3 regions of the Hyphomicrobium nitrativorans NL23 genome follow, and region 2 is predicted to be linked to each of the others. Evidence: predicted binding sites of a transcription regulator. Region 2 holds the regulator's gene; each other region holds the start of a gene.
The links. Region 2 encodes LexA, which represses DNA repair genes until DNA is damaged. Its sites were predicted from a motif close to TGTTCNNNNTGTGTTCNG; they were not measured.
Positions count from the first base shown of each region.

Region 1: recA (recombinase RecA) is a predicted target of LexA. The motif match lies at 1,961-1,978, and genes of this name have one in related genera.
Region 3: W911_RS18175 (ImuA family protein) is a predicted target of LexA. The motif match lies at 4,862-4,879, and genes of this name have one in related genera.

Region 1 covers NC_022997.1:2,481,991-2,488,591, forward strand. The annotation lists gene alaS (alanine--tRNA ligase) at 1-426, opposite strand, end outside; gene recA (recombinase RecA) at 750-1,907, opposite strand; gene W911_RS11550 (flagellar basal body rod C-terminal domain-containing protein) at 2,071-2,364, shown strand; gene dksA (RNA polymerase-binding protein DksA) at 2,457-2,822, opposite strand; gene W911_RS18770 (hypothetical protein) at 2,917-3,168, shown strand; gene W911_RS11565 (AAA family ATPase) at 3,514-4,377, shown strand; gene W911_RS11570 (hypothetical protein) at 4,496-4,876, shown strand; gene W911_RS11575 (YcjX family GTP-binding protein) at 5,146-6,601, shown strand, end outside.
Region 2 covers NC_022997.1:2,327,607-2,334,207, forward strand. The annotation lists gene W911_RS10840 (hypothetical protein) at 111-317, shown strand; gene W911_RS10845 (hypothetical protein) at 530-763, shown strand; gene W911_RS10850 (P63C domain-containing protein) at 760-1,785, opposite strand; partial or broken gene W911_RS10855 (IS1 family transposase) at 1,898-2,807, shown strand; gene lexA (transcriptional repressor LexA) at 4,140-4,856, shown strand; gene W911_RS10865 (ComEC/Rec2 family competence protein) at 4,850-6,601, opposite strand, start outside.
Region 3 covers NC_022997.1:2,444,344-2,450,944, reverse strand. The annotation lists gene W911_RS11440 (error-prone DNA polymerase) at 1-2,529, opposite strand, end outside; gene W911_RS11435 (Y-family DNA polymerase) at 2,558-4,141, opposite strand; gene W911_RS18175 (ImuA family protein) at 4,026-4,820, opposite strand; gene W911_RS11425 (hypothetical protein) at 4,970-5,731, shown strand; gene W911_RS11420 (hypothetical protein) at 5,774-6,142, opposite strand; gene pqqC (pyrroloquinoline-quinone synthase PqqC) at 6,266-6,601, opposite strand, start outside.

The DNA.
Region 1 (6,601 bases), 150 kb from region 2:
CTTCTTCCAGATCGCGTGCGCCTCGTCGTCCTCATGATAGACGGTGACGGAGAGCCGCGCCGGGTCGATGCCGAATTCCTTGGTGATCAACCGCCACGAAAGCTCGATCGCGCGCTCCTTGAAGTAGTCGCCGAACGAGAAGTTGCCGAGCATCTCGAAGAACGTGTGGTGGCGCGCCGTATAGCCGACGTTGTCGAGGTCGTTATGCTTGCCGCCCGCCCGCACGCACTTCTGTGACGAGGCCGCGCGCACATAGGGCCGCGTCTCCTGGCCGGTGAAGACGTTCTTGAACTGCACCATGCCCGCGTTCGTGAACATCAGCGACGGGTCGTTGCGGGGCACGAGCGGCGAAGACGGCACGACCTCGTGCCCCTCCGCCCGGAAGTAGTCCAGGAACGCCCGTCTGATCTCGTTGACGCCAGTCATCTGATGCTCTCGATGTGTCCCGCCCGGCCGGACGATCGTGCCGCCGAAGGTTCTCTCGGCGCGCCGGGATACGGGGAAATATGCTGCCAGAGGCCGCTTTTAGCGACCCGTTCCGGCACTGTCCACAAAGGCCGGGCCCTGTCCAGAACAGAAGACGCGCGGAACGGACAAGAGCACCGGAACGGACGAAAGCGCCCGGACGGATCATGCCGTCCCGGCGCTTCCCCAAAACCTCGCAACACTCGCAGCTCCGCCCACCCGCCGCACCAGGAGACCAGCCGCCAGCCATAAAGCCGTACGGTCCCAGGGCAAGAGCCGAGCCTTCAGCGCTTTGCGGCGCGGGCTCCTTTCTTCGCGGAGCCGTCGTCCGGCGTATCCGTATCGGGCAGCACGCCATCCTCGTCCGGCTCCTCACCGTCCGCATTCGCACCCGTATCGGGTTCCGTCAGCATCTTGTCGACGATCAGGCCCGCATTCGCCCGGATCGCCGTCTCGATAGCAGCCGCGATCTTCGGGTTCTCCTTGAGGAACAGTTTGGTGTTTTCCCGGCCTTGCCCGATGCGCTGGCCATCGTAGGCGTACCAGGCACCCGACTTCTCGACGATGTTCGCCTTGACGCCGAGGTCGACCAACTCGCCGGTCTTCGAGATGCCCTCGCCGTACATGATGTCGAACTCGACCTGCTTGAAGGGCGGCGCCACCTTGTTCTTGACCACCTTGACGCGCGTCTGGTTGCCGACCGTCTCCTCGCGCTCCTTGATCTGCCCGATGCGGCGGATGTCGAGGCGCACCGACGAATAGAACTTGAGCGCGTTGCCGCCTGTCGTCGTCTCCGGATTGCCGAACATCACGCCGATCTTCATGCGGATCTGGTTGATGAAGATCACCATCGTGCCCGATTTGTTGATCGAGGCTGTGAGCTTGCGCAGCGCCTTGCTCATCAGGCGCGCCTGCATGCCCGGCTGCAGATCCGTCATCTCGCCATTAAGCTCGGCCTCCGGTGTCAGCGCGGCCACGCTGTCCACGACGAGCACGTCGATGGCGCCCGAGCGCACGAGGGTGTCTGCGATCTCCAGGGCCTGCTCGCCGGTGTCCGGCTGCGAAATAAGAAGATCCTCGATCTTGACCCCAAGCTTCCGGGCGTACCCGGGATCGAGCGCGTGCTCCGCATCGATAAAGGCGCAGATTCCACCCTTCTTCTGGGCTTCTGCGATCACCTGAAGCGTCAGCGTGGTCTTTCCGGAAGACTCGGGCCCGTAAATCTCGACGACGCGGCCCTTGGGAAGCCCGCCGATACCCAGCGCAATATCGAGCCCCAGCGACCCGGTCGACACCGCCTCGATATCGATCTTGTCGGCGGCCCCCAGACGCATGATGGAGCCCTTGCCGTGAAGCTTGTCGATCTGCGCTAACGCGGCAGCGAGTGCCTGTGACTTGTCCATCTCTCCCCCTTCGACGACACGCAACTGCGGCTTGGTCATGTGGCACCTTATGGCATGTTAAGGATTGTCCGGCGACTCGGCGTTGGATTCTATGTACATGTTTTGTTCTGTTTCGTCTACAGCTCGAACGAATTCATTAACAGCCTGTTAATTGCGGTCTGCCATGATGGCGGTCTGAGTCCTCTCACAGAGCCGCCGCTTCATGCTTCCCGTCTACGCCATCGCCAGCCGAGGCTTGGCCGCCCAGCTCAAGAAGCTGGAGGGGTCCGCGATGGTGGTCGCGGTCGAGGGGATCAAGCACGTCCCGAAAGCGCCGCCCTCCGTCGAGGTCGGACGCGGCGTCCGCATCGGCGCGCTGCCCGTGGGCAACCCCGTCGAAGGCCTCGTCTCCATGAAGGAAGCCGAACACGCCTATCGCGCCAACGCGGCCGTGTTCTCGACGGCGAACGACATGTTCGACAGCCTGCTCGACGCCGTCGGCGGCAAGAAGGACTGACCCGGCTTAAAAACCGCCGCGCATAACACGAACGCGGGGCTCGCCATTTGGCTGCCCCGCGCACTTGAACCGCAATCCTGAAAAGCCGGAAATCAGTCTTCCCGGTAGACGCGTTCGCGCCGCTCGTGGCGTTCCTGCGCTTCGAGCGAGAGCGTCGCGATCGGCCGCGCATCGAGCCGGCGCAGCCCGATCGGCTCGCCCGTCTCCTCGCAATAGCCGTAGGAGCCGTCCTCGATCCGCGCCAGCGCCGCATCGATCTTGGCGATCAGCTTCCTCTGCCGATCCCGCGCCCTGAGTTCCAGCGCCCGGTCCGTTTCCGACGTCGCCCGGTCGGCCAGATCCGCGTGCTGGGTCGAATCCTCATGGAGCCCCGCCAGCGTCTCCTTCGTCTGGCGAATGATCTCTTCCTTCCAGTTCATCAGCTTCTGGCGGAAATACATCCGATGCTTTTCGCTCATGAACGGCTCGTCTTCCGACGGCCGGTAATCGGGCGGGAGCACGATTTCAGAGCTGCTGGTCTTGCTGGTCAACTTCTTGTCTTGAGCTTTGTCGATGGCCCGGGTCCTCGGTTTGGTCGCGCTCGGAGTCGGTTTTTTCGCTGGCGCGCTGGTCTTGGCTGTGGGTGCTTTGGCTTTGGCTACCGCCTTTTTCGCCGGACTTTTGGCGGGCGCCTTCTTGGCGGGCGCACGGGCAGCCTTGGTCGTCTTAGGCTTCGCGGATGCTGATTTCGCGGGCGGCCTCGGCGCAGGCTTCTGGGCGGTCTTCTTCTTGACCGGCTTCGACGTGGCGCGCTTGCTCATTTAGGGCCTCCCAATCGTGGGCCTGCCGCGAACACCAGTGCCGCCGTCACGCCCCCGCGTGACTGAACGTCCGCACTCCTTGGCTCCGGCGACGCTCTCTTGGCGGCAGAGGCCGCTTCTGTCAAGAAAATCCGCCGTTTATGCGTAAAAAGACAGGGGAAGGACCGGGCGGCCTAAGTCTCGGGGAGCGCTATGGTTTCCCGGCTCTGAGCGCTATCGGCACGAGATCGCGGCCGTGACGGGTTGCAGAGACCGTTCGCGCTGCGGCCCTCCCCCGCACCCCTCATTCCTTGCCCCGTGCGGGCGCTCCGCCTAAGACGACCGCATTCGCCACGGAGGTTTTCCATTCATGACGACGACCGGCCCCACACGCTTCGAAGGCACCAGTTCCTACGTCGCCACGCGAGACCTTACCGTCGCCGTGAACGCGGCCATCACGCTGGAGCGGCCGCTGCTGATCAAGGGAGAGCCGGGCACCGGAAAATCCGTGCTGGCCCAGGAGGTCGCCCGCGCCCTCGGCGCCCCGCTCATCGAATGGCATGTGAAGTCGACGACCAAGGCCCAGCAGGGGCTCTACGAGTACGACGCCGTCTCGCGCCTTCGCGACGGCCAACTCGGCGACGAGCGCGTGAAGGACATCCGCAACTACATCCGGCGCGGCAAGCTGTGGGAGGCTTTCGTCGCCGACGCGCGCCCCGTGCTGCTCATCGACGAGATCGACAAGGCCGACATCGAATTCCCGAACGACCTGCTTCTCGAACTCGATCGCATGGAGTTCTTCGTCTACGAGACCGGCGAAACGGTGAGCGCCCGCCAGCGCCCGATCGTCATCATTACCTCCAACAACGAGAAGGAACTGCCGGACGCCTTCCTGCGGCGCTGCTTCTTCCACTACATCAAGTTCCCCGACCCCGAGACGATGCAGCAGATCGTCGACGTCCACTTCCCCGACCTCAAAAACCGACTGGTTGGGGACGCGCTGCGCATCTTCTACAGTCTGCGGGACGTTCCGGGCCTCAAGAAGAAGCCGTCCACGTCGGAACTCCTCGACTGGCTGAAGCTGCTCATGAACGAGGACATCGATCCGGCTGTGTTGCGCGAAACTGAAAGCCGCAAGCTCATCCCGCCGCTTGCGGGAGCGCTCCTCAAGAACGAGCAGGACGTGCACCTGTTCGAGCGGTTGGCCTTCATGAGCCGCCGCAAGGGCGAATAAGCGGAGGCACGAACCATCCCCGCGCCCGCCGTCCCGTTAGCGGGTCGTTAAATGAAGTCCTGTATTATTCAGCCCACTGGACAACGCCCGTCGGGCGGCCCTTATCTGCGTGATTGCCATGAGCCTTTTTCAAAAGATCGCCGCGGCCATCGGATTAGGCGGCGCGCCCGCCAACAAGCCCAAGCGGCGCCAACCGCCCCGGACTAACAACAATCGCGCGCTTACCCGCAAGCGCCAGCGCCTTCTCGACGGATTTATTGTGTCCAAGGGCATGCTGACGCCCCGCGCCTGCACGCTGCGCGATGTCACCGCCCTTGGAGCGTGCGTCGAAATCTGGGACGGCAGCGTCAAGCCTGCGCTTCTGAGAAACCGCCTCACGCTCTACATCCCGAGCGATGGCAAAGAGGTCGACTGCGACGTCATGTGGAAGCGTGACAATGCGATCGGGCTCAAGTTCGCGTCCCCCTTCCGTACGCCGCGGCGGAGCTACGCCGCGTAGCCGGCACACCTTCAGCTCCCGTTCACACGCCGCCTCGTAGAACCTCCGGCTAATGTCGCCGCACATGCACGCGGCCGGACACACCCGCTGGAGTGAGCATGGCCGAATTTCTGAGAAACGCCACCATCGTGATGATGGGGCTCGTCGTGATCGGCGCAGGCGTCGTCGTGGTGTTCCACGGCTGAGACGGCACGCAGGGCAAGAACAAGCAGAACGGACTCTCCAAGCTTGCGGCACGGCAGCGCCGAGCCTACGTAGGGAAGCACCTCATGAGGTTTCCCTTGGACGTCCGCGACCTTTCCCTGACCGTCACCGACACCTGGACTCGCACCGGCGACCGGATCGCGGATTACCTGACGCCTTCGCTGCGTCTCGGCGTGACCGGCCTCGCCCGATCCGGGAAGACGGTGTTCATCACCACCTTGATCCGCAATCTCACCCAAGGCGGACGGCTGCCGTTCTTCGCGCCCTATGCCGACGGCCGCCTCATGTCGGCAAATCTCGAACCGCAGCCCGACGACGAAATCCCCCGCTTCGATTACGAAGCCCACATCGCCGCGCTGAGTGCCGCCCCGCCCGACTGGCCTGAAAGCACGCGCCGCATTTCCGAGGTTCGCGTCGCGCTCGCCTTCACGCCGGAGCATTGGCTGAGACGCTCGCTCGGCATCCGCCGCCTGAACCTCGACATCGTCGACTATCCCGGCGAATGGCTGCTCGATCTCGCCATGCTGAACCAAAACTACGCCGACTGGTCGCGCGAAGCGCTCGAACGCGCGCGCCTTCCTTCCCGTGAGACGACCGCCCGCGATTGGCTCACGTACTTGGCGACACTCGATCCCGATGCATCGGAAGACGAAAAGACGGCGCTCACCGGCGCGCAGCTCTTCACCCGCTATCTGACGGATGCGCGCCGCGACGCCGCCGTCGCCACCCTCGGTCCCGGGCGCTTTCTCATGCCGGGAGACCTCGAAGGCTCGCCGCTTCTCACCTTCTTTCCGCTCGACGTACCCCACGATGCAACGCCACGCCGCGGCAGCCTCCACGCGATGATGGCGCGCCGCTACGACAGCTACGTCGCCCACGTCGTCCGGCCCTTCTTCCGCGACCACTTCAGCCGCCTCGACCGGCAGATCGTGCTCGTCGACGTGCTGGGCGCGCTCGCGGGCGGCCCGGAGGGCGTGGCCGAACTCGAAAGCGCACTGGCCTCCGTGCTCGGCGCCTTTCGCCCCGGCGTCGCGAGCTGGCTCGCGAGCCTCGTCGGCGCGCGGCGCATCGACCGGCTGTTGTTCGCCGCCACCAAAGCCGATCACATCCATCACACGAGCCACGACCGGCTCGAAGCGATCCTGCGCCTCCTCACGCAGCGCGCGGCTGCACGCGCGGGCGAAGCGGGCGCCGAAACGCGCGTCATGGCGCTTGCCGCTTTGCGTGCCACGCGCGAAGCCCAGATCCGCGACGGCGGCAACGCGCTGCCGTGTATCGTCGGCGTGCCGCTCCCCGGAGAGACCGTCTCCGGCGAGCGCTTCGATGGCCAGCGCGAGGTCGCAATCTTTCCCGGCGACCTGCCGGAAGACCCGGCCGCCGTGCTCTCCGGAAAATCCATGCTCGACACGGCGTTCCCGCGTTTCCGCCCGCCGCGCCTTCTGCCGACGCAAGCGTCCGGCGAAATGCCGTCGCCTCCCCACATTCGCCTCGACCGCGCGCTGGACTTCCTGATCGGAGATT
Region 2 (6,601 bases):
ACCTACCTCATTACAGGTAGTGTCTCAGTTTGAAAAATTGATCTGTTGACGGCCGGAGATAGTGGGCCCGGACTCATGCTATGCTTAGCGCAAAGCATGGAGGCGCAACCATGGACCAGCAAGCACGAGCGAACTTTATCACCCGATACTTGGCGAAGCGGCGACATCACAAGGAGTCTTTGAAAGCGTTCGACGACTACCAGATGCGCATTCAGGTGAACGGGCATGATGTGACGGACGAGCACAAGGAACGCCACCGTTGGTGGGTCTCTTGGTGCAATAGGATGATCCGCAAGCTTCGCCGACCTGATGCTTAGCGCTATGGATAAGCCCTCCCAACAGGACTATATTCGCTGGAGAGGCCCCGAGCTTGCGAGTTCCGGGCATTTTCGGAGCTGGTTTGAGGTGGCGTGCCAGTTGCGCCGTGAGGGCGCGTACTGCGCCCATGCCGAGATGCACCCCTTCAGACGCGAACAGCTCAACCGCATATGTGATGCAGCACGTGCTGTGCACCAGGAGACGAACGACGATGCCCAAAGGTCCGAAGGGTGAGAAGCGTCCGGCCGACGTCGTATCGAATGCGATCAAAGTCGCTCGGATTGCGACTGGTGAAGACGAGGAAGACGTAACTGAAGACGGCAAGGACGCCGCCGCCGTCAGCCTTGGCAGGAAGGGCGGCAAGGCGCGTGCAGAGTCTCTGAGCAAGGCGAAGCGCGCCGAGATCGCCAAGAAAGCGGCAGCGGCGCGCTGGAATAAGAGCTAGCTCGTGCCACCGTATTGCAGCAACGGCACGTCATTCCGCTTGGGCAAGGCCTTTTGCATCGCGGCGTAGAATTCATCCCAATTGTCGTGCGCTCTCTGCAGAGCGAGAACCGCCGCGAAGTGCTCTTGAAGCTTCGGAATTCCCAAATCCTCTGACAGCCATTGGTGGTGAGCGGCCCTTCTATTTCCCCGCTCATCCTTGGGGTTTCGTTGTTCCATCTCCTCTAAAACACCCGGAGCTAGGCGTTCGTAGATTAGATCCTTGGTGTAGTGGGCCACGACGCTGTATCGATTCTTGCCCATGCCTGCCCAAGGCCAGCCACGCAAGCGGTAAATTTCCTTATAGAATTCATCCGGGAAGCGTTTGACCCACGCGGCAAGTTCGTGTCGGAGGTAGGCTTCAAGGATCTGTCGCAGCGCGTCTCGGTCACGGACTTCTTGGTAGCCCGTCGCTTCGTCGATGAGCGCGATGATGCCCACGATCGAGAAGCCACGCTGTAAAGCTTTGCAGGACTGGGCAATGTGCTCCTGATTAGGGAGCAGCTTTCCCTGCTCTTTCGCATCAAGAAAGACGTTGCAAACGTGGGGAAGGATTTTTGCGTCGTATCCGATCGCGATGTTGCCCCTAGTGCCGCCCGAACCCTTGGGGAGCCTAAAACGCACCGGAGTCCACGATCGTTCCAACTCATTGGAAATAAACGGAGAAATGTTGCTGGCGGCAAGAAAACCCGGCTTGTTGTCGATCGGGTCTTGACCCTTAGTCGGGTTCTTGTGTCGCCCTAGCGCGACGAACATACCGCGTTGAGTGATCAGCCGCGTCCCGTCCTGGAGGACCGCGCATGGGATCGTGATTTCTCCGAGTTTCAACTCACCGTAGTGAGTAGCCCGGGGGATATTTGCGTCCCAGCGAGCCGCAGCGCCGCGCTTTGCAATTTCGGCCCTTTCCTCGGCAGTAAGTGCCTCTGCTCGGGCATGGCCACCCTTGGCTTTCGCGCTCTCTTCCGCATCATTCATTGCAAGCATCCCATCCAATCTGCTTGCAGGTTGGACCCGAATCGGAAACTTTGCAAGCATATTTTGTTGGATGCTTGCAATTATGCTTGACGCTACGCATAATAGTTCATATATTAATGACATGAACAAACTGCCCTTAGCTAAGCGCGTCCAGATCCTCTCGCTTCTCTGCGAGGGATCGTCCATGCGCTCGATTTCGAGGGTGTGCGATGTCTCGATCAACACGGTTTCCAAGCTGCTCGATGAGGCTGGCCGGGCCGCTCTCGCCTTCCACGACGAGAACGTGCGCGGTCTCCAATCGCAGCGTATCCAGTGTGACGAGATCTGGTCGTTCGTCTACGCGAAGAACAAGAACGTCGTGGACGCCAAGTCTCCTCCGAAGGGAGCGGGCGATGTCTGGACGTGGACGGCGCTCGACGCGGACAGCAAGCTGATCTGTAGCTGGGCCGTCGGGCAGCGCGACGCATACTGGGCCTATGCCTTCATGGATGACCTGAAGGGCCGTCTCGCTAATCGGGTCCAACTCACGACGGACGGCCTCAAGCACTACCTCGTGGCCGTTGAGCAGGCTTTCGGCGGCACAGACATCGACTTTGCCCAACTCGTGAAGATCTACGGCGACGTTCCTAAAGGCCGCGGTGCGGAAGCGTCTGAGCGCAAGTACAGCCCGCCTGAGTGCATCGGTGCGAAGAAGACGCCTATCGTGGGTAAGCCGGACGCGAAGCACATCTCCACGTCCTACGTAGAGCGGCAGAACCTCACCATGCGTATGAGCATGAAGCGGTTCACCCGCCTGTCCAACGCCTTCTCAAAGAAGCTCGCAAAACCACCGTCACGCGCTCTCGCTCTACTTCTACTTTTACAACTGGTGCCGCATCCACAAGACGCTGCGCGTCTCGCCCGCTATGGCCGCAGGGCTTACGGACAAGCTGCTGTCGTTCGAAGACCTGATTGAGCGGATGGATGCGGTCGCTCCGAAGCCCGGCCGACCGGCGACCTACAAGAAGCGCGAATCAGGCAGAATCGCATAGAAGATATAGATGCTATGAGGTGATCATGCGGTACTCGCATCTCGCTTTTGTGCGCGCCAAGTACAGCATACTGCACGAAATTTTCTATCAAGCCCGGAAAGACCCTCTTTCATTTTACCCTGACCCGTACGGTCCCAGGCCCGTGCCGACAATTCTTGCGCATGAAGTTCTTATCTTCTGTGTGGCGCCCGACCCCAATGAGGCAATCGAAATCTCCATGTTTGGTCGGGATGGCGCTCCAAGCTGGGTGGACAGTTTTGAGGTCGTCGAGGTTGGTGTTTACTCCTGCCACGCACCGCGAGAAATGGTTTGGGATGAAGAATGGGAAGAGGAAATCGAAGTTCATCGCACGAGCGAGAGCATCGTGCGCGATCTTTTCCCAGTGTCCGAGCCACGACCTGCGAGGGCGCGAAAGCTACTCATTGTCCAGTGCCCGTCAGAGGCGGAAGAATCCGACGTTACTCGCCTTGATAATCGAGTTAGGCGGGCTCTCGTGAACGTTAGAAGCGTGTGGCAAGGCAAGCTCGTACGCGCGTACTGCTTTACACACGACCTTCGATGTCGAGACGTGGCAGAGGCATTGTCCGGCATTATCGACCACGATGAGGTTGACGACTACCTGATGGTCGAGCCTCTTGCCGTCCCATTCTCAAGTCTGCCTCTTTCACCGCTTAAGGATTGGGTTGAGCGGGATTTTGCCCGCCTTCCGAAGGCTACCTTGCCTCACCGTAGAACACGCAGATCCGGGCAGCGAGGCTCATGACTGCGGCATCGTCCAGCTTTCCAGCATCCAGAAGCCGGCTTGCACATCGCCGGCACTCAGCATCTGCCTCCTGCCAGTCCCCTTTGAACCGCTTGAGCATCATGGACGCCAGGGCGAATGGATGATCGTCCGGTATTCCGGACTCTCGCAATCGGGCAAGTACGCGAGACGGGTCAGCTAGCACGACGGTTCCCCCTACACGGAGATTCGCCGGTCTCGGTTTCTGGCGCCTTAACGCCCCAAATTTCAAACTGAGACACTACCTCATTACAGGTTGCGCTTGCAGAACGAGCCGGGAACGATTAGCGTACATTCACGATTTGTTTAGGTGAGTCTTACGACTCGGGTTTCGACGCGTCATCCGGCTTTGCGGATCGAGCCGGCACGGACAGGATACGGACGAAGGTCTGATTTCGGGGCTTGCGGCAGAAACGCCGCAGACAGGGATCGCCCGTTTTGATCCTCGCCGTTGTGGCGCATCGGCGTTCCCGTGAAGGGCGCGCCGCCGGAACGTCGTAGGCGGAATAACTCTCGGCCTTGGAAGTCCGGGCCTTGCACGGGAGGCATGAATGCTGACGTCGAAGCAGAAAGAGCTTCTGCTCTTCATCCACGAGCGTATGCAGGCCGATGGCGTCCCGCCGTCGTTCGACGAGATGAAGGACGCGCTCGATCTCAAATCCAAATCCGGCATCCACCGCCTCATCACGGCGCTGGTCGAGCGTGGCTTCATCCGCCGCCTGCCCCACCGGGCACGCGCCATCGAAGTGCTGAAGCTGCCAGAAAGCTCCACCGCACAGGCCGCAGAGGCACTCCGCCGCGTCGGATTCCAGCCGAGCGTGATCGAAGGCGCGAAATCGCGCGCGCCGGATATTTCGCTCCCTCCCTCGCACATGCTCGATAGCCGCACCGTTTCGGTGCCGGTGATGGGGCGCATCGCGGCGGGCGTCCCGATCTCCGCGATCCAGAACCACACGCATGACATCGCCTGCCCGCCCGACCTTTTGACCAACGGCGAGCACTTCGCCCTCGAAGTCAAAGGCGATTCGATGATCGAAGCCGGTATTCACGATGGCGACACCGTCATCATCCGTCGCTGTGAAACGGCCGAGAACGGCGACATCGTCGTCGCCCTCGTCGAGCACGAGGAAGCCACCTTGAAGCGCCTGCGCAAAAAGGGTTCGACGGTTGCGCTCGAAGCGGCCAATCCGGAATTCAAAACGCGCATCTTCGGTCCCGATCAAGTGGACATCCAGGGCCGTCTCGTCGGCCTCATCCGGCGCTACTGATCGGCAAGCGGAGCGGCGGAGCCGATGGAAGCGCCGGGCGACGCGTCGCGCGTGCGATTCGAGCGCCTCGGCCGCTCGGGGCGTTCCGTCCATGGGCGCACGCCGCGCCGTGCGGCCACCGATTCCGCCCGCACCACGCGGGGCGCGTTGCGGTCCGGGCTCTCCGCTTCGTCTTGAATATAAACCGCGTGCGCGCCGTTGCGCCGCAATGCCGCGCGATCGAAAACAGCGAGCGGCCTGTCGCACCCGCGCGGACGACGCGGCCCGCCGACAAGAATATCCGCATGCGCACAGTCTTCCGCCGTGGCGGAGGAATGGCGGGCAATCGCGATACGAAGCCCCTTTGTCTCGCCGATGCAGCCCGCCCCGTCGCACAAAAGACCGCGAGCCTCCCGCGCGGCGCGGGCCCCGCGCGCATCGCCATCGTGTTCGAGCCAGCGGCCGAGCTCGAAATTTCCGGACGCCCCGCGCGTGGCAACGAGCAGGCCGTCGGCGCCCCGCACCGCCACGAGGTCGCCCCCGCGTCCCACAAGAATATCCGGCCGTTCCTTTCCGCCAGCGAGCAGCGCGCCCGCGGCGATGACGGGAAGCCCCCAGAGCCGCCACCGCGTTTGCCAGAGCATCAGCCACAGCCCGCCCGCGACCATGAGCGCGAACGCGGTCCCGCGGATTTCCGGGATCACGCCCACCGCGCCCGGAAGCGCGGCGACGACGTAGGCCGTCCAGCTCATGAAATCGATTCCGAGCGCCATGATTGGCAGCGCCAGCCATTCGAGCCCGAACGGCATCAGGACAAGGGTGAGCAGCGCCGCCGGCATGATGACGATATTGACGGCGGGCCCGGCAATGAGATTGGCGAGCACGGCGTATTGCTGGCTTTTGTGGAAGTGATAGATGCCGATGGGCGCCACCGCGAGGCTCGCGATCACGGTCGAGAGCAGGATGCCGCCGAGAAAAACGACGCCCAGTTTCCCCCATCCGCCGAAAGTCGTTTGCTCTGTGCGCCGCCGGATCAATTCGTATCCGGCAATCAGCGCGATGACGGCCGCGAACGACATTTGGAAACCCGGATCGAGCAGGCTTTCCGGCATGACGAGCAGGATGAGAAGCGCCGAGAGCGCGACGTTGCGCATTGCGAGCGCCTGCCGGTCGAGCAGGACCGCGACGAACATGATCGAAATCATGATGAAGGCGCGGACGGTGGCGATTGCGGCCCCCGAGATGAGGAGATATCCGGTCGCGCCGACGAGACCGGCGACGGCCGCCCATTTCTTCGTCGAGATCCGCAGCGCAACGGCCGGAAACAGCGCGAGCAGAACCCGCGCCGAGAGAAACACGGCACCCGCCATGATCACCATGTGCAGGCCCGAGATCGACAGGATGTGGATGAGGCCGGAGTCGCGGTAGGCGTCGTTCGTCGCGTCGGTGATGCCGCCGCGCTCGCCCGTGATCAGCGACACGGCGATCTGGCCTGTCTCGCCCGGCACGACGGCGCGAATGCGCTCGCCGATTTCGAGCCGCAAGCGTTCGAGCGAAAGGCGTACAGCCCGCGTCGCGCTCTGCGCGTATCCTTCGGGCGGCGCTTCGATCTCGGCGGCGGCGAGCGCATAACCCGTCGCGCCGAGACCTTGAAACCAGGCCATGCGCGCGAAATCGTATCCGCCGGGCAATGCGGGCATCGGCGGCGGCCTCAAGGTTGCGCGAAGACGCACCGCATCGCCTGGCTTCAACCCGTCCCGCGTCTT
Region 3 (6,601 bases), 120 kb from region 2:
GACGATCCGTTTTGTATCGGCCTCGCTCATGCCGTCGATCTGTCGGAGGCCGAGCCGCACGGCGAAGCGGTGCGGACCCTCCGAGGCGGGCTCCAGCGTGCAGTCCCATGCGCTGAAGTTGACGTCGGGCGCGCGGACTTCGACGGCGTGCTCGCGTGCGTCGCGCACAAGCTGGGCGGGTTGATAGAAACCCATCGGCAGGCTGTTCAGGATCGCAGCGCAGAACACATCCGGATAATGGCACTTAAGCCAGGCGGAGGCGTAAACGAGGAGCGCGAAGCTCGCGGCGTGGCTTTCCGGAAAGCCGTATTCGCCGAAGCCTTCGATCTGACCGAAGCAGCTCTCGACGAATTCGGGATCGTAACCGCGCGCGGTCATGCGCTGAATGAACTTGTCGCGATATTTATGGACGTTGCCGTTGTGGCGGAAGGTGGCCATGGCGCGGCGGAGGCCGTCCGCTTCGTCGGGCGTGAACTCGGCGGCGGTGATGGCGATCTGCATCGCCTGCTCCTGGAACAACGGCACGCCGAGCGTGCGGCTCAGCACCTCCTTGAGCTCATCGGGATTGTGAGGCGGCGCGGGTGAGGGGTAGGTGACCTCGTCGGGATTTTGGCGCCGCTTCAGGTAGGGGTGCACCATGTTGCCCTGGATCGGGCCGGGCCGCACGATGGCCACCTCGATGACGAGGTCGTAGAACTCTTTCGGCTGCAAGCGCGGCAGCATCGACATCTGCGCGCGGCTCTCGACCTGGAACACGCCGATGGAATCCGCTTTTTGAAGCATCGCGTAGACGGCCTTGGCGTCGTCGGTGTCCTCTCCCGGGAGGGTCGCAAGCGTCAAAGGCCTGTCGTAATGCGTCTTGAGGAGATCGAGACCGCGCCTGAGACAGCTCAGCATCCCGAGCGCCAGCACATCGACCTTCATGAGGCCGAGCGTGTCGATGTCGTCCTTGTCCCATTCGATGAAGGTGCGATCCGCCATGGCGGCCTTGGAGATGGGCACCGTTTCGTCGAGGCGGCGGCGCGTGAGGATGAAGCCGCCGACGTGCTGGGAGAGATGGCGCGGAAAGCCGATCAACGCGCGGGCGAGCGTGACGGCCCGATGGATCTGCGGGTTCGCCGGATCGAAGCCGGCTTCGCGGATGTGCGTGTCGGGGAGGCCGTCGGCGTGGCTGCCCCACACCGTCTTGGCCAGCGCCGCGGTGACATCGGGTGTGAGGCCGAGCGCCTTTCCGACATCGCGGATGGCGCGGCGCGAGCGGTAATGAATGACGGTGGCGCAGATGGCGGCGTATTCGCGGCCGTAGCGTTTGTAGATGTACTGGATCACCTCCTCGCGCCGCTCATGCTCGAAGTCGACGTCGATGTCGGGCGGTTCGCCGCGTTCCACGGAGATGAAGCGCGCGAAAAGCAGCTTGCTTTCGTTGGGGTTGACCTCCGTGATGCGGAGGCAATAGCAGACGGCGCTGTTGGCGGCCGAGCCGCGGCCCTGGCAAAGGATGCCTTCGCGGCGCGCGAAGCGCACCACGTCGTGGACGGTGAGGAAGTAACGCGCGTAGTCGAGTTGGGCGATGATGCCGAGCTCTTCGAGGACGCGCGCGCGAACATCGTCGGGGATGCCGTGCGGATAGCGGTCTCGGGCGCCGCTCCAGGTCAGGTCTTCGAGATGCTGCTGGGCCGTCTTTCCGGGCGGAACGGGTTCGTCGGGGTACTCGTTCTTGAGATCCCCGAGCGAGAAGCGGCAGGCGTCTGAGATCTCGATGGTGCGTGCGATCGCGTCGGGGAAGGATGAGAACAGGCGCGCCATCTCGGCGGGCGGCTTCAGGTGGCGTTCGGCGTTTGCGGCGAGGCGGAAGCCGGCCTCGTGGATCGTACATGTCTCGCGGATGCAGGTGAGCACGTCGGCGAGCGGGCGGCGCGTGGGCGTGTGGTAGTGCGCGTCGTTCGTCGCGACGAGGGGTGTGCCGGCGCGGCGGGCCAGTTCGCTGAGCAGGCCGAGGCGGCGCGGCTCGTCGCCCCGGTAGCGGTGCGCGCCCGCAAGATAGCTGCGCCCCGGTGCGATGCGGGCGAGGCGTTCGAGGCGTTCTGCGAAGCTGGCGGTGAGCGTGTCGGGCGGCAGCGCGATGAGGATCTGGCCGTCGGGCGCTGCGAGGATGTCCTCGAAGCCGATGTGGCATTCCGTGTGCTCGCCTTTTCCGGTCTTTCCTTTGCCGTTCGTCAGGAGCCGGCAGAGGCGCGCATAGGCTTCGCGGTCGGTGGGGTAGGCGATGGCTTCGAATCCGTCCACGGTGACGAGTCGGGTGGCGACGATCAGCTTCACCGCATTCCGCTTCAGCGTTTCCTGTTTTTCTTTCTCCTGCTTCTTCCATTCGTCGTAGGCGCGCACGACCCCGGCGAAGCTATTGCGGTCTGCGATCGCGAGGGCGTCGAGGCCGAGCGCTTCGGCAGCCGCCACCATTTCCGCGGGATGAGATGCGCCCCGCAGGAACGAGAAGTTGGTGGTGACGGCGAGTTCGGCGTAGCGGGTCATGGTCCTGTGCTCGGGAGAAGTTTGGGGCTCACGGAAAGAGGCCGTGCACGAACCAGCACGCGGCGGCTGTTTCGCGGCCGGGAATGCCCTCGCGGTAGAGCCAGAGCCGGCGGCCGGTCGCGTCTTCGACGAGGTAATAATCGCGCGTCGGTGCATCCGCGCCCTCCCGCCACCATTCGGCGGCGATGCGCTCCGGCCCCTCTGCGCCCGCGACCGTCGAAAGCGTGCCGCGCCAGCGGATGCGCAGCGGCGGGCCGTCGGGGACGAGGGCGACGACGCTCGCAGGTTCGGGATGCGCGAGCAGGAGGGGAGGGCGCGGTTGTACAGTTTCGAGCGCGGGCCAGGCCGATGTTTCGTCCGGCGCGATGCAGGAGATCTGGCTGCGTTCAGGGACGTGACTTTCGGCGGGCGCCAGATGGCGGACGCTTTGCGGGCCGAGGCGCTGACGCAGGGCGTCGTGAAGACGCGTACAGCGGCGCGCTCTTTCCGTTTCGTCCGACCGCGCGAAGGTGCGTTGGCGCGGCGCCATTGCCTCGGCCACGGTGACGGAAAGACGGAGCGTCTCGAAGCCGAAGCCTGCTTCGAGGCTTCGCGCATGCCGTTCGAGGCGGAGACGGAGGAGGCGCGCGACGTGCTCGGGGCTCCGGGTCGGAAGTGCGAGACCGAGCGGAACCTCGTGCGCGACGCCGTCGACGCGATAGAGAGTGAGCCGCAGAGCGCGTGCGCCTCTGCCGTCCGCTTCGAGGCGGGGCACGAGATCGCCCATCAAGCGCGTTGCGACGGCGACGATAGCCTCCTCGCTGTCGATGGGTTCGAGCAGCGTGCGGCCTTGCGTGTATGCGGACGGAGGACTGAGAAACGCCAGCGGTTCGGGTGCGCGGCCGAGCGCCCGGTCGAGGCGAAGCAGAAACTCCTTTTCGAAGCGCGCGGCGAAGGGCGCGCGGTTCTGGCCGATGAGCGTGCCGACGCGTTTCAGGCCGAGGCGGCGCAGGGCAGCGGCGGTTGCGGGATCGAGGCGGAGCGCTTCGACGGGTAATGGAGCGAGAGCGTCGGCTTCCGTTCCCGCCTGCAGGATCGGGCGGTTTGTGCGCGCAAAATGCGCGAGTGCCCAGGCGGCGCCAGGCGTCTCTGCAACGGCGAGGCGCGCCGGAAGAGCGGCGGCAGCAAGGCGCTTTGCGAGATCCGCGAGCAGGTTTTTTTCTCCGCCCAGGAGGTGCGCTGCCCCGGTGATGTCGAGGAAGAGGCCGTCGGTTCCGCTCTCGGCTTCGAAGAGCGCGACGGAGGGCGTGTAGCGCGTGGCCCAATGTGCGAGACGTTCGAGTGCGGCCGTGTCGGCGGTGGGATCGGCTTCGCGCACCTGCAGGCTACCCAGGCGTGCGCGCGCGTCAGCAAGGCGCATGCCGGCGACGAGACCGGCATCTGCCGCAGCCGGATTGACGGCGACGATGCGAGGGGCCGTTTCCGACGCTTCGGCGATGACGAAGGGCCGCGTGGGATCAACCGGCGCGCGCGGCGGGTGCTTCCGCTCCGTCGCACGTAGTTCCCGCTGCTCTGCCGAGAGCCGGCGATGCACCGGCCACTGCGGCAGCCAGAGCGAAACGATGCGTGGCATGATCGAACTCCAACACCCAGTCTCCCGGCCGTCCGTTGCGGCACCGTTCGAGCGTGACATGCCAGCGCCAAGCCGCCACCAGACCGAAGCGGTCGCGTGTGGCCGGAGCCCGGCCGATGCGCCAGCGCGTGGTGGCCGTCGGGACAGGCGCGATGCCGTCCGGCCGCAGAAGCAGCAGCGGCAGGCCGGCTTCGCGGGCCGTGTGATGCAATCGCTGGCTCGTCTTGAGATCGATTTTGCCGCCGAGCACGCTCGCAACAGCAGCGGGACCATCGGCGCGGAGGGCTTCCTCCGTGGCCCAGAGGGCTTCGGCTTCGTCCGTGGTTTCGACCAGCGTCAGACGTGCGGGGGCGAGGCCGAATGCGTTGAGGCCCGCGCCATGGGGACGCCCGCACCGCATGAGCTTCTTCGCGGCGAGCAGGAGAAGCAGCGGCGTTTTCTCCGGCATCCGGCCGAGGAGCGCGAGCATGAAGCCGAAGGCCGAAGGCAGGTCGGCTTCCGTGGCAGGCGCGATCTCGTGAAGCGTCCCGAAAGCCAGTCCGCCGTGCGGGAGGTGGCGGTCGAGCGCCGGGACGCCGAACGAAAGAGCGTCATGCTCTCCTTTCGGCACGCCCTCCAGGCGGGCAAGCTGCTGGCGCAGCGCGCGCACGGCGGCCGCGCGCGCCGTTTCGTGAGGCATCGGGCTTTCTCCGGTGGGTTCAAACAGGTCCAGAGAAAGAATAGAACAAAATGGGAACATTTCAAGAGGCAATGCCCCTTCACAGGCCGGTCAGGCTCAGGCAAGGTCGAAGCGCTTGAACCTCCGTATACCTCCGACCGAATTGAGCCGTGAACCAACGCCGATCCCGTAAAACGAAGCGCGAGCAGCAGCCTGGCTATACGCCGCCGCGAACTTTTCCGCGACCCAAGGAACTGCCCCCGCCCAACGTCTTTTTCGTTGCGCTCATTGCCATCGTTGGCGCTCTCGGTGTGATGTCCGTCTATGGCGTGGGGTACATTCTTTACGATATCTGGACGATCGCGGCGAAGGAAAACCTCGTGCGCACGCTCCCCGACGTGCGCGGGGTGGCGCCGGGAGAAATGGCAATTCTCGACGGGCGCATTTCGGCATCCGAGCCCGCCCGCTACAAAGAATTCGTCGCCTACATTCGCGAACGCCAACGGGGCGGCGGCGTGCGGAGCATCAGTTGGATCGAGGTGATTGATCAGGCAAAACCGCTCATTGAGGTGGAGGCCGGGTCGCGCACCTACAAACTCGCGAACGAGACGTATACCTTCGATCGACTGCTACCGGATTGGACGGATGCCATGCGGATCGACGAGGGGCCGACCGCGACGAGAAGTGCGATCACGATCCAAGGCATCGTTACTCAGTCGCCGGTGATGGCCATCGGCCGTCTTGTGTCCGCAGCGGGGGGCGGGCTCGGATTTCATGCCGACAGCATCGTGGCCCTTTCGCGCGCCGAGTATGCGGACCGGCTTGAGCGCCAGCGGCTCTTCAACTGGAGTTTCGCGGGTGTTTTGGCGCTGTTGGGACCGCTTTTGATCCATCTGTGCTGGCAGGGCGTGCGCCGGATCATGGGATGGTGAGGGTGTGTACCCGAAGCCTCCGGGCGGCTGCGAGTGCTTCCGTCATTCCGTCGAGCAGGGAACCGAGACCGTCGTGCCGGTGGAGGCAATGAAGCGGGTGCACGTTTCGACGGTGGTTGCGACGCTCCGTTCCTGTCCCGCATCGTCGCTCGTCACGATCCCGGCTGTATCCGTCGCGGGCGGGGGTGCCGCCTTGCGCGCGCGAGCCTCCTGAACCTGACGGGCTTTGCGCTTCTGGGCGGCTGCGCGCATCTGCATCGCCTTGCGGGCACGTGATTGCTTCGCTGCCGACTTTTTCAAGACGCTCGCTTTAGCTCCGTGACCCGGGCTGCAGCCTGCGCCCGCGGCCGACATCTGGACGGCGGCAAGAAACAAGGTCGAGAGAAGGATGGCGATCGCTTTGAACAGCATTGGGCGTCTCCCATGATCCGGGGAGCGGTCCCCGTTTGGACAGCTCCATCACGGGGACCTTGCCAGCGCTCGTTCCTCATCTCTGTCCCGGCCGGAACACGAGGGAAGAGTTTTTCTGCGGCCCTACATGCCCTCGGGGCGGTAAGCGCCCGGCGGGATCAAGCCCACGACATAGGCGTGATGAAGCGCGTCGAGCTGTGCCCACAGGACGTTGCATTTGAATCGAACGGCTTCCACGCAGGCGTCCTGCAGTTCGCGGGTCGTCGCATAGGTTTTCACGAATTCGAGCGCGAAGGTGGCGTCGCGCGGGGCCTGCGAGAGACGGCGCTTGAAATAGGCCATGACGTCGTCGTTGACGAAGCCGTAGTTGGCCAGCATGCCGGCGATGCGCTCGCGGTGGATCGACGGCGCAAACAGCTCCGTGAGAGACGAGGCGGCCGCCACCACCAGCGGCTGCTC